Regions from separate parts of the Pseudoalteromonas sp. S3785 genome, predicted to be linked through region 2. Evidence: predicted binding sites of a transcription regulator. Region 2 holds the regulator's gene; each other region holds the start of a gene.
What was found. The regulator sigma-54, encoded in region 2, starts transcription at its own class of promoters, with help from an activator protein. The targets are predictions, from matches to a motif close to GTTGGCACGNNNNTNGNNT.
Positions count from the first base shown of each region.

Region 1 (3,284 bases), on a different contig from region 2:
AAAGCTTTTATTTAAACGCATCAGCTCGGTGATATAGGGTATTTGCAATAAATTATCGCCAATTGCTATGCGCACCGTCTTCATATTGTGCTGATACAACCCCCAGTTCACTAGTGCAGGGTCCAGCACTATGTCGCGATGGTTTGATATAAATAAATACGCCTGCTGTGGGTCTAATTTATCTAAACCCGAAAAGGTGACTTTTGAGGTAGTGCGTTTTATAAGTTTATCTAAATACTCTGCAACTTCGTTTTGCACATCTTCAACGCTCGTAAATTTACCCCATTTTTTTCGTAACTGGCTTCTCACCAGTGCGCGAGCAATAAAAGGTATAGCCGATATAAAGCGCGGCAAGTTGTACTTTGCTATTACATCAATAAACGCATTATCGTTAATTAAACGCGCTAGCGAGGCCGCAACTTCGTCGTCGTTGTAAGGTCTTATGTCTGCGTACTTATCTTCTAATTCACTCATTACTGCATCTACAATGTTAAAAAACGGCACGCAAAACGTACCGTTTATATATAATTTTGATTATAACTCAGCCACTCTTAAATAAGAAATAGCCAATTAGTTATGCTTATTTGCGAGCCATTTCAGTTTATGACCACGCAAAAAGAGGTTGGTGCATTGTTTTTTAATCTTATCAACTTTAATAAGGCTTGCTGACCTTTCATGGGTAAGTAAGTTCAACCTCAAAAGAAAAACAGGCCCCAGCGATATAGCCCGCTAAAATATCATGTTATTTATATTTGAGTGGGCAGACCAGCCAATTTAGACTTTTATCAATAGCCTGACTTTTTGTACTAAGCATTTGGTAGTAATAGCATTAACATAAGTGTGTATTCGTAGTACCTTAAACACTCTTGCCATTTTACGGTACGCATTTAGATAGGACACACAATGAAAATCACCATTCTCGATAACGCTACTTTAGCTAAAACCTCGTTAACTTGCATTGAAGAACTAGGTGAGCTAACGACTTACGAACTTACCTCACCTGAGCAAGTTGTTGCTCACAGCCAAGGCGCGGACGTCCTTATTACCAACAAGGTTGTGCTAAATCGCGATACGATAAGCCAACTTAAAACACTTAAGCTTATATGCGTAAGTGCAACAGGCACTAATAATGTTGATTTAAACGCCGCTGAAGAATTTGGTATTGCCGTTACCAATGTAGCAGGCTACTCGACCCCTTCGGTTGTACAGCACACGTTTTCGTTGGTAACTAATTTATTAGGTAATACACATCGCTATCAACGCGATTGTCAGCAAGGTGCATGGCAAAAAAGCGAGATGTTTTGCAGATTAGACTACAGCTTTAATGATTTACAAGGTAAAACATTTGCCATTATAGGTGGCGGCACGCTGGGTAAAGGGGTAGCCACAGTAGCACAAGCATTTGGCGCAAATGTAGTGGTGGCAGAGCGTAAAGGTGCGCCTTGTAGGAAAGACCGCACACCTTTCGAAGAAGTATTAAAAACCGCTGATATAATTAGCGTGCACTGCCCGCTGACTGATGAGACACGCGATTTAATTTCGTTAGATGAGCTAAAAATGATGAAACCTAGCAGTATTATTATTAATACCGCCCGCGGAGGCATTATAAACGAAGCCGACCTAGTAACAGCGCTTGAGCAAAATTTAATTGCTGGAGCAGGCGTTGATGTACTAACAAAAGAGCCGGCAGAGCTCACCAACCCACTAGCAAATTACACAGGCGAAAACTTGCTGCTTACCCCTCACATAGCCTGGGCAAGCACAGAGTCAATCGTACGCTTAATTAATGAGGTGAGCTTAAACATAGCAGCCTTTACTAACGGTGAATCTCGTAATCGTTTAGTGTAACGTATTTTGGCTATACTATATTTAATTGACCTAAATTAGCCTAATCGTTAAAAAAACTAAAAAGTGGCTGTTTTTACTAATGATTTTTATAATTCATCATTTAAAAATAGTCACAAAATCATAAGCTATTGAATTTTAAATCTTTGTTATATTGGCCCATTACTTGCTCCATGAAGAGTAAATAATTAAATTAAAATTCATCAAGGACTATAACAATGAAAAAATCACTTTTAGCTGCAGCACTTATTGCCCCGTTTCTAACCGGTTGTGTTATTGCCGTATCAGATGGCGAAGCAGAAACGCACTGGGCAGGGAATGACTCATCAAGTTGGCAACAGCATCATAAAAAAAACCGCGAAGCAATTGCCGATCTAAAAATGGATAGCAGCTACCAATCTGTTTTAGCGCAATTAAAAACGCCAAGCTTCACCGAGCTGTTAAAAAAAGACGGTGATGTGTATCAGGTACTTTATTACATGACGCATAGTATTCACTCTGATGGAAAAACAACAAAAGATGAGTGCACACCGTTGGTGTTTAAAAATGATAAATTGGTGGGTATTGGTGAAAGCGCGCTGGGTATGATCACCAAATAACAACGTGCTAGTAAAATATAGTTGCCCCGCTCGGTAATAACATAATGTGTGGGGCCGATTTAAACAAGGCTTTGTGAAAACACAGCCATATTACAAGTTAAGCGCAACCACCTGATCACGACCTGCATCTTTTGCGGCATATAGCCCTAGGTCAGCTTGTTCAAGTAAAGCCTGCTCGGCACTGGCGTTGCCGTTTTCCATACTCGCAATACCTATACTGATTGTAATATGATCTGCATTTAAAGATGCTTTGTGCTCTATATTTAAACTGTTTACCGCTTTTCTTAGCTTTTGTGCAAAGGCTAATGCTTGTTGTTTATTAACATCGGGTAAGACCGCTGCAAACTCTTCCCCCCCGTAACGCGCTATAAAGTCAGTACTACGCTCACATTGCGCCGCTAAGGCTTGCGCAACCTGCTTTAAACACTCATCACCAGCACGATGTCCATAGCAGTCGTTATAGCGCTTAAAGTGATCGATATCCATTAATAAAACAGATAAGCATGAGCCATTACGTTTGCTTCTGCGCCATTCACGAGAGAGGTTTTCGTCTAAATAACGCCTGTTAGGTATTTCTGTTAAGCCATCAATGGAGGCAAGCATCTCAAGCAAATCATTTTTTTGCTTAATAAGTAATTGATTACGTACTCTCACTTTTACTATAGATGCATTAAAGGGCTTAGTGATGTAATCCATTGCACCTAACTCAAGGCCTTTGGCTTCATCGGTGTGGCTATTATTAGCCGATATAAACACGATAGGGATAGATTGCGTAATAGGGTTTTCTTTAAGCTGCACAAGCACTTCGTAACCATCAATGCCTGGCATTACCACATCTAA
Region 1 is NZ_PNCT01000035.1:28,110-31,393, forward strand. It holds gene CWC17_RS09965 (1-acyl-sn-glycerol-3-phosphate acyltransferase) at 1-474, opposite strand, end outside; gene CWC17_RS09970 (D-2-hydroxyacid dehydrogenase) at 904-1,848, shown strand; gene CWC17_RS09975 (DUF3192 domain-containing protein) at 2,064-2,444, shown strand; gene CWC17_RS09980 (diguanylate cyclase) at 2,535-3,284, opposite strand, start outside.
Region 1: CWC17_RS09975 (DUF3192 domain-containing protein) is a predicted target of sigma-54. The motif match lies at 1,999-2,017, and genes of this name have one in related genera.

Region 2 (3,284 bases):
GAAGACCTAGGGGATAACAAACAACTGCTTATTGCCACTGGCAGCCCTGCCTACTTCGAAGAAAAACAAGACGATGGTACCGTAATGAGTGCCAGTGCAAACGAAGTACGTTACGACGTAGCAAAGCGCTTTTTAACACTTGTTGGGGATGCCGAAGTCGCGCAAGCCGGTCAAAAAATTAATGCTAAAAGTATTACCTACGATATGCAGCAGCAACTTATTAGCGCAGAAAAAGACGAAAACTCAACGGATCGTGTCCACACAATTTTAGTGCCTGTTGAAGCAAATATTAAAGAAAAAACAGGTAACGAAGGTCAACCATGAGCACCTTAAAAGCAGAACTATTAGCAAAAAGCTATAAAGGCCGCCAAGTTGTAAAAAATGTAGGCCTTGAGGTAGAAGCCGGCAGCATAGTGGGCTTATTAGGCCCTAATGGCGCAGGTAAAACCACCACCTTTTACATGATTGTAGGGTTAGTACCTAGCGACAAAGGTAAAATATCTATTGATGATAACGATATAACGTTATTACCTATGCACAGTCGTGCTCGCTTAGGCATTGGCTATTTGCCGCAAGAGTCATCTATATTTAGAAAGCTAACAGTTTATCAAAATTTAATGGCTATTTTAGAAACGCGCAAAGAGCTAAATAAAGCCGCGCGAGAAGAAACGCTTAACAACTTACTTGATGAATTTAGCATTCAACATATACGTGATAGCCAAGGTATGGCACTTTCTGGTGGCGAACGCCGCCGTGTAGAGATAGCCAGAGCACTCGCAGCGAACCCTAAATTTATTTTGTTGGATGAGCCTTTTGCTGGTGTTGATCCGATTTCAGTGTTAGATATAAAGAAAATAATAGAACATCTTAAAAATCGTGGCATTGGCGTATTAATTACCGATCACAATGTAAGAGAAACCCTTGATGTTTGTGAAAAAGCCTACATTGTTTCTCATGGGGAGCTAATTGCATCTGGCACCCCAGAACACGTATTAAATGACAAAACTGTACGCGATGTTTATTTAGGCGAGCAATTTAGGCTGTAACATTTAAGCCACACCTACAAGCATCTGCTAATATTAATTATAACAACATAAAAGGATTGTTAGAGATACATGAGGCAATCATTACAGCTGCGCATGGGCCAGCAACTTACAATGACTCCACAATTGCAACAAGCGATTCGCTTGCTGCAGCTCAGTACATTGGATCTCCAGCAAGAAATACAAGAAGCACTTGATAGCAACCCGCTATTAGAAGTAGAAGAGCAAGATTACACGGAAGAGTCGGCTGGAAAAAATGAACAAAAAGCAGATACGGATGATGTAACCGTAAGCGCATCGGCTGATGATACAACCAGTGAATACGAGCAAGACAGTGGTGAAGCTTTAAATAAAGACACTGTTAGCGATGATATGGCGATGGATGTAACTTGGGATGAGTACATGAGTGCAGCCCCTGCGGCATCCTCAGGCCCAATGCCAGAAGATGAGTCTATTTATCAGGGCGCCTCTACTGAAACGCTACATGAGTACTTAATGTGGCAACTTCAGCTTACTCCTTTTAGCCCAACTGACGAAGCCATTGCTATAGCCATTGTAGAAGCTGTAGATGACTCGGGTATTTTAACGCTAAGTTGTGAAGAGATTTTAGAAAGCTTTAACCAAGAAAACGATGACGACGTTGAAGTTGAACTGGATGAAATAGAAGCCGTTTTAAAACGTATTCAATTATTCGACCCTGTAGGTATAGCCGCGCGGAGCTTACAGGAGTGCTTGTGTATTCAGCTTAACCAGTTTGATAAAGACACCCCTTTTATAGAACAAACTAAAATGATCTTAACCGATCACATTGATCTATTAGCGGCACGCGACTATCGTACATTAATGAAAAAGACTAAGCTTAAAGAAGACGAGCTTAAAGAGGTCATGACTCTTATACATACCCTCAACCCAAAACCTGCAGACACAATAGTAAGGGAAGAGTCTGAGTATGTCATACCGGATGTGTCAGTTAAAAAAATTAAGGGCCGTTGGGTGGTAGAGCTAAACCCAGATAGCATGCCAAAAATACGCGTAAATAGTCAGTATGCGGCCATGTCACGTACCGTAAAATCAAGTGGAGATAGCCAGTTTATTCGCTCTCATCTGCAAGAAGCTAAATGGTTTATAAAAAGTCTTGAAAGCAGAAACGACACGCTGCTAAAAGTAACAAACTGTATTGTAAAACAGCAACAAGCGTTTTTTGAACATGGCCCCGAAGCCATGAAACCAATGGTTTTAAACGATGTTGCTGAAATGGTAGAAATGCACGAATCAACAATTTCGCGTGTTACTACGCAAAAATATATGCATACGCCACGTGGTATTTTTGAGCTTAAATATTTTTTCTCAAGCCACGTAAGCACCGAAAACGGTGGCGAATGTTCGTCAACCGCAATACGTGCCTTAATTAAAAAGCTAATTGCCGCGGAAAACTCAGCCAAACCATTGAGTGATAGTAAAATTGCGGATATATTGGCAGAGCAAGGAATTAAAGTAGCTAGACGCACAATAGCAAAATACCGTGAATCGCTAGCTATTCCACCGTCAAATCAGAGAAAGAGTTTGATATAAGACGTAAAAAACAAAGAGGAAATGCTTATGCAACTAAACCTAACTGGTCGTCACGTAGAAGTAACTGATTCACTTAGAGACTATGTAAATAATAAATTTGCAAAGCTAGAAAGGCACTCAGATCATATTAGCAATGTGCATGTCATTCTCGATGTAGAAAAACTCAACCAAAAAGCAGAAGCGACTATTCATGTAAGCGGCGCAGATTTATTTGCCTCAACAGAGCACCAAGATATGTATGCTGCTATAGACTCGTTGATTGACAAGCTCGATCGTCAAGTCATAAAACATAAAGAGAAGCTTGCTAGACACTAATATTATGAAATTAAGTACATTAGTATGCCAGGACTGCAGCAAAGCTGCGGTCCTTTTTAGTAGTAAAAAAAGAATTTTAGAATTTATCAGTGAGCTTGCTCATGAAAAGCTCCCTTACTTACCACAACAGGATATTCTTAATGCGCTAGCCAGCAGAGAAAAACTAGGTAGTACGGGTATTGGCCGCGGTATCGCAATTCCGCATGGTAGAATGGGTGGCGTAGAAGAACCGCTTGCGTTAGTACTCGTTAGTGACAAGCCTGTAAACTTTGATGCTATTGATAACTGTCCTGTTGATATTTTTGTTGCACTCATCGTACCAGATGGCGATAACCAGCAGCACCTAAAGACTCT
Region 2 is NZ_PNCT01000005.1:46,327-49,610, reverse strand. It holds gene lptA (lipopolysaccharide transport periplasmic protein LptA) at 1-324, shown strand, start outside; gene lptB (LPS export ABC transporter ATP-binding protein) at 321-1,046, shown strand; gene CWC17_RS01695 (RNA polymerase factor sigma-54) at 1,116-2,615, shown strand; gene hpf (ribosome hibernation promoting factor) at 2,643-2,930, shown strand; gene CWC17_RS01685 (PTS sugar transporter subunit IIA) at 2,935-3,284, shown strand, end outside.

Region 3 (3,284 bases), on a different contig from region 2:
TTGAATGAGTTTAAATACCAATCAACCCCATACCCAACCACACTTGATTTACTTAATTATTTAAAGCGAGATGCAACACAAGTTGAACAACGTTTTATAGATGATCAGTTTAAATACATAACGCTTTATGAGCTTGAAATGAAAGCAGTGTCGGTTACAGATGATGTTGATAGCGAAGGTTTTTATACAGTAACACTGAGCGTTGAAGCAACTAAGCAGCATGCCGATGGACAAGGTGAAGAGACTGAGCAACCACTCGATGAGCTAATTGATATTGCATTATTTAGCGATGACCCTGAAAACCTTCTCGCTGAAGACTTTGTTATTTACTCGCAAAAGCATCAAATAGTCTCTGGTACTAATACTATTGAGCTAAAAGTAAAAGAAAAACCAGTGTATGCAGGGGTAGACCCGTACATTAAGCTTGTTGATAAAGACAGTAAAAACAACCTCGCTAAGTTTTAACGATTAGCTACTAACTTGTAGGCCGCATTTAGTGCGGCCTTTTTTGTTTTAGCTAATGTGTATAACACTGACCCTCAATAATACTTAATTACTTCAAGGCTAAACGTGGCAGCTGGCTGCGTTAAAGCCTCAGGTTTAGAGCAACTAAATAGCTTACTTTGGCTAGGTTTCGCCACGTTTCTCTTGCCTCAGAGTAGATTAGTCAATTAAGCGAGTTGGCATTACGGGTAAATGATTTAACAGCGTGGTGGTAGTGATTGATTAACTGGTGCACATGGAAGAGCGCATTAGTTCTAAACTTAGAGGGCGTTATGGGTATTTAGGCTGCCCTAAACGAGAAAAGGGCCAAAAGGCCCTTAGTGTTGCAGCAAGTAACACATTTTGTTTTAAAGCGTAAAGTCTACCGCGTAACCTACGTAAACTTTAACATCTGACTCATCCATGTCGGTGTCAGATACGCCAAAAGTAAAACCATCTTTTGATACAGAGATACCATAATCAATAATATTATCATCGCCTATAAAGTCGCCAGAGTAGTGGCCTAAGTGCAGCGCAACCTCAGTGCCATTACTGCCAACAGCAAAGCTGTAATCGGCATTTAGGTATAGCGAATCGCCAAAGTCAGTACCATCACCGTCAGCAGCTGAAGTGGCAAGGATTGCAGCACCAAAAGTAAAACCTTCTACACTAATGCTACCGTAAATCTCAGAGAAATCAGCATCTGCCGCAGAAGCTGCATCTGGGTAAGCGTAATAAATGTAACCTACATCGTAGCTAACTGTCTCATTAATATCACCGCCAAAGCCAGCGTATAGGTCTAGCTCATACGTCATTTCATCGGCCCAAGATGCATTTGAGACCCAAGTGCCTGCATAAAAGCCCGACTCGTTAGCGTAATCAATACCGCCAGAAATAGCAGCATCGCCCCCAGTTTGCTCTTGTCCACGCCATAAGTAGTTAGACGTAGCCGCTGCGTTTGCGGTTACCTCTGCATGCACGGCTGTTGATGTTAAAGATGTAGCACCTAATAAAGCGATTGCGCTAATTGCGATAGTTTTTTTTAGTTTTAGCATGTCCATTTCCCGTTGTATGATTTTTTTACCGCCTAGGTTTTTATTCTCTTATTGGCAACCCTTTGGCTAGCGGCGTTTTATTGTTTAACTGGAAATAGAATTGCACTGTATGTGCCAGCTCAAAATTATTTGGTTGAAACTGGTTTTTTGTTCTTTTATAACAAGGTGTTAAAGGATTTTCGAAAAAGGAGGTAATGAGGGTGATAGTAAAGAAACGCACACTGCTGGTGCATAATTTAACCTAACTGCACCAGAAAAATACAGTTAGGTTAGGTGAAATTAGCCAAATATAGTGCGCATAAGACTAATTGTTTCGTTTACTCCGCGCCCTTTTTGTACTTCGCTAATTATAGAGTCGCGTTTGCTACGAATATGCTCAGGAATGTCATCGGCTGCAAGTGCGCGGTCTACAAGTATTTCGGCTGACTCTTTACCTCTACGCTGTGGTTTTCCCGCACTTGTTGTGCTGCGTTTAGGTTTGTTTAATAGCTTAATATAATTTGAGTTATCGGCCGTGTTGGCATCTGCATAGTAAAAAAAGCACGGTAATAGCGCTTTTATACTTACCAGTTGCGCTTCTAGTTCATTGCTGCCACTAGCCATTTTAAACCACGACATAGCATGAATGCTTTGTACTATATCTTGCCAGTAGCGCTCAAAGTCGCGGTTGTTTAATTTTGTAATACCTAAAGCTGCGCATAATGCATCAAGGCGGCTATTACTAATTGGCGTAAATACATCTGGGCGGCGCATTGCTAATAAACGTGTAGCAGGGGCAAGGGTAGGTTTTTCATCACTGCCGTTAAAGGCAAGTAAATAAGCAACAACAAACTGTTGGTAATCAGCTTCGCTCACATCTCCTTCAAGCGGAATGTTAGCAAGTGCATCGTCAAACGCGCCAGGTAAGTCGGCTAGCATTTGATGAAAACCCTTTGCACTTTTTGTTGATGCAAACCATTCAACATCAAAGTTATAGGTGCTTGGGTCGAGCGTAGCAGTGTGTTTACCACTAAATGCCAGTAAATCTTCTGGGATCATGTCTTTTAATGCTTGCTCACGAATGGTGTGCAAATACGTGGTAAGGCGAAGCTGTTCTTTCAGTGCAATAAGTTCTTTATGTTGCTCTACAAACATACTAATAACAGGCCAAGGTGCTACACGTAGTGTTTTAAGCTGTAAAAAGCTAATTGCAGAGGTTAGCTGATCGTGCAGCTTTTTTAAAACGGGTAGCTGTTTTGGATCTAGTAAGTCGTAATTTATGCGGTCTTTACTTGCACTTAATAGCTCATAACACCAGCCTAAAAAATCCTCTGGGTGGTTTTCTACTTTCACGGCCATTAGGTTTAGGCTTAGTTCTGAAGCTTGCTTCAAGATGTTTTGGTAAATTTGACTTTCTTGTTCGCCTAGCGCCATTTTTGACGGTGAAATTAGCAGTTTTTTCATGCCTTGTAGAGTCTCCGAGTAGATACATTTTTTAGCTGCTTTATTTTAGCGCAAATACGCCAATAGCAACAGGGCCGTGCATCATACCTAACAATTCAAGGGATGCAATGTTGTAGGGTTTAATACTTGGCTAGATTTAAATTTGATGAGCTTTACTTTTAGTCACCAATTTCGCAAAGTTTACTTTTAAGCATAAATTCATCTCAAATTAAATAAATTACAATAAACAGCTTTTTTGTCGCAACGACAATGATTTTAAAGCTAACACTCGCTATGATAAGAACATTATTTGCACGTTTGAAA
Region 3 is NZ_PNCT01000012.1:34,641-37,924, forward strand. It holds gene CWC17_RS04000 (ABC transporter permease/M1 family aminopeptidase) at 1-465, shown strand, start outside; gene CWC17_RS04005 (TorF family putative porin) at 852-1,538, opposite strand; gene CWC17_RS04010 (hypothetical protein) at 1,818-2,981, opposite strand.
Region 3: CWC17_RS04005 (TorF family putative porin) is a predicted target of sigma-54. The motif match lies at 1,639-1,657, and genes of this name have one in related genera.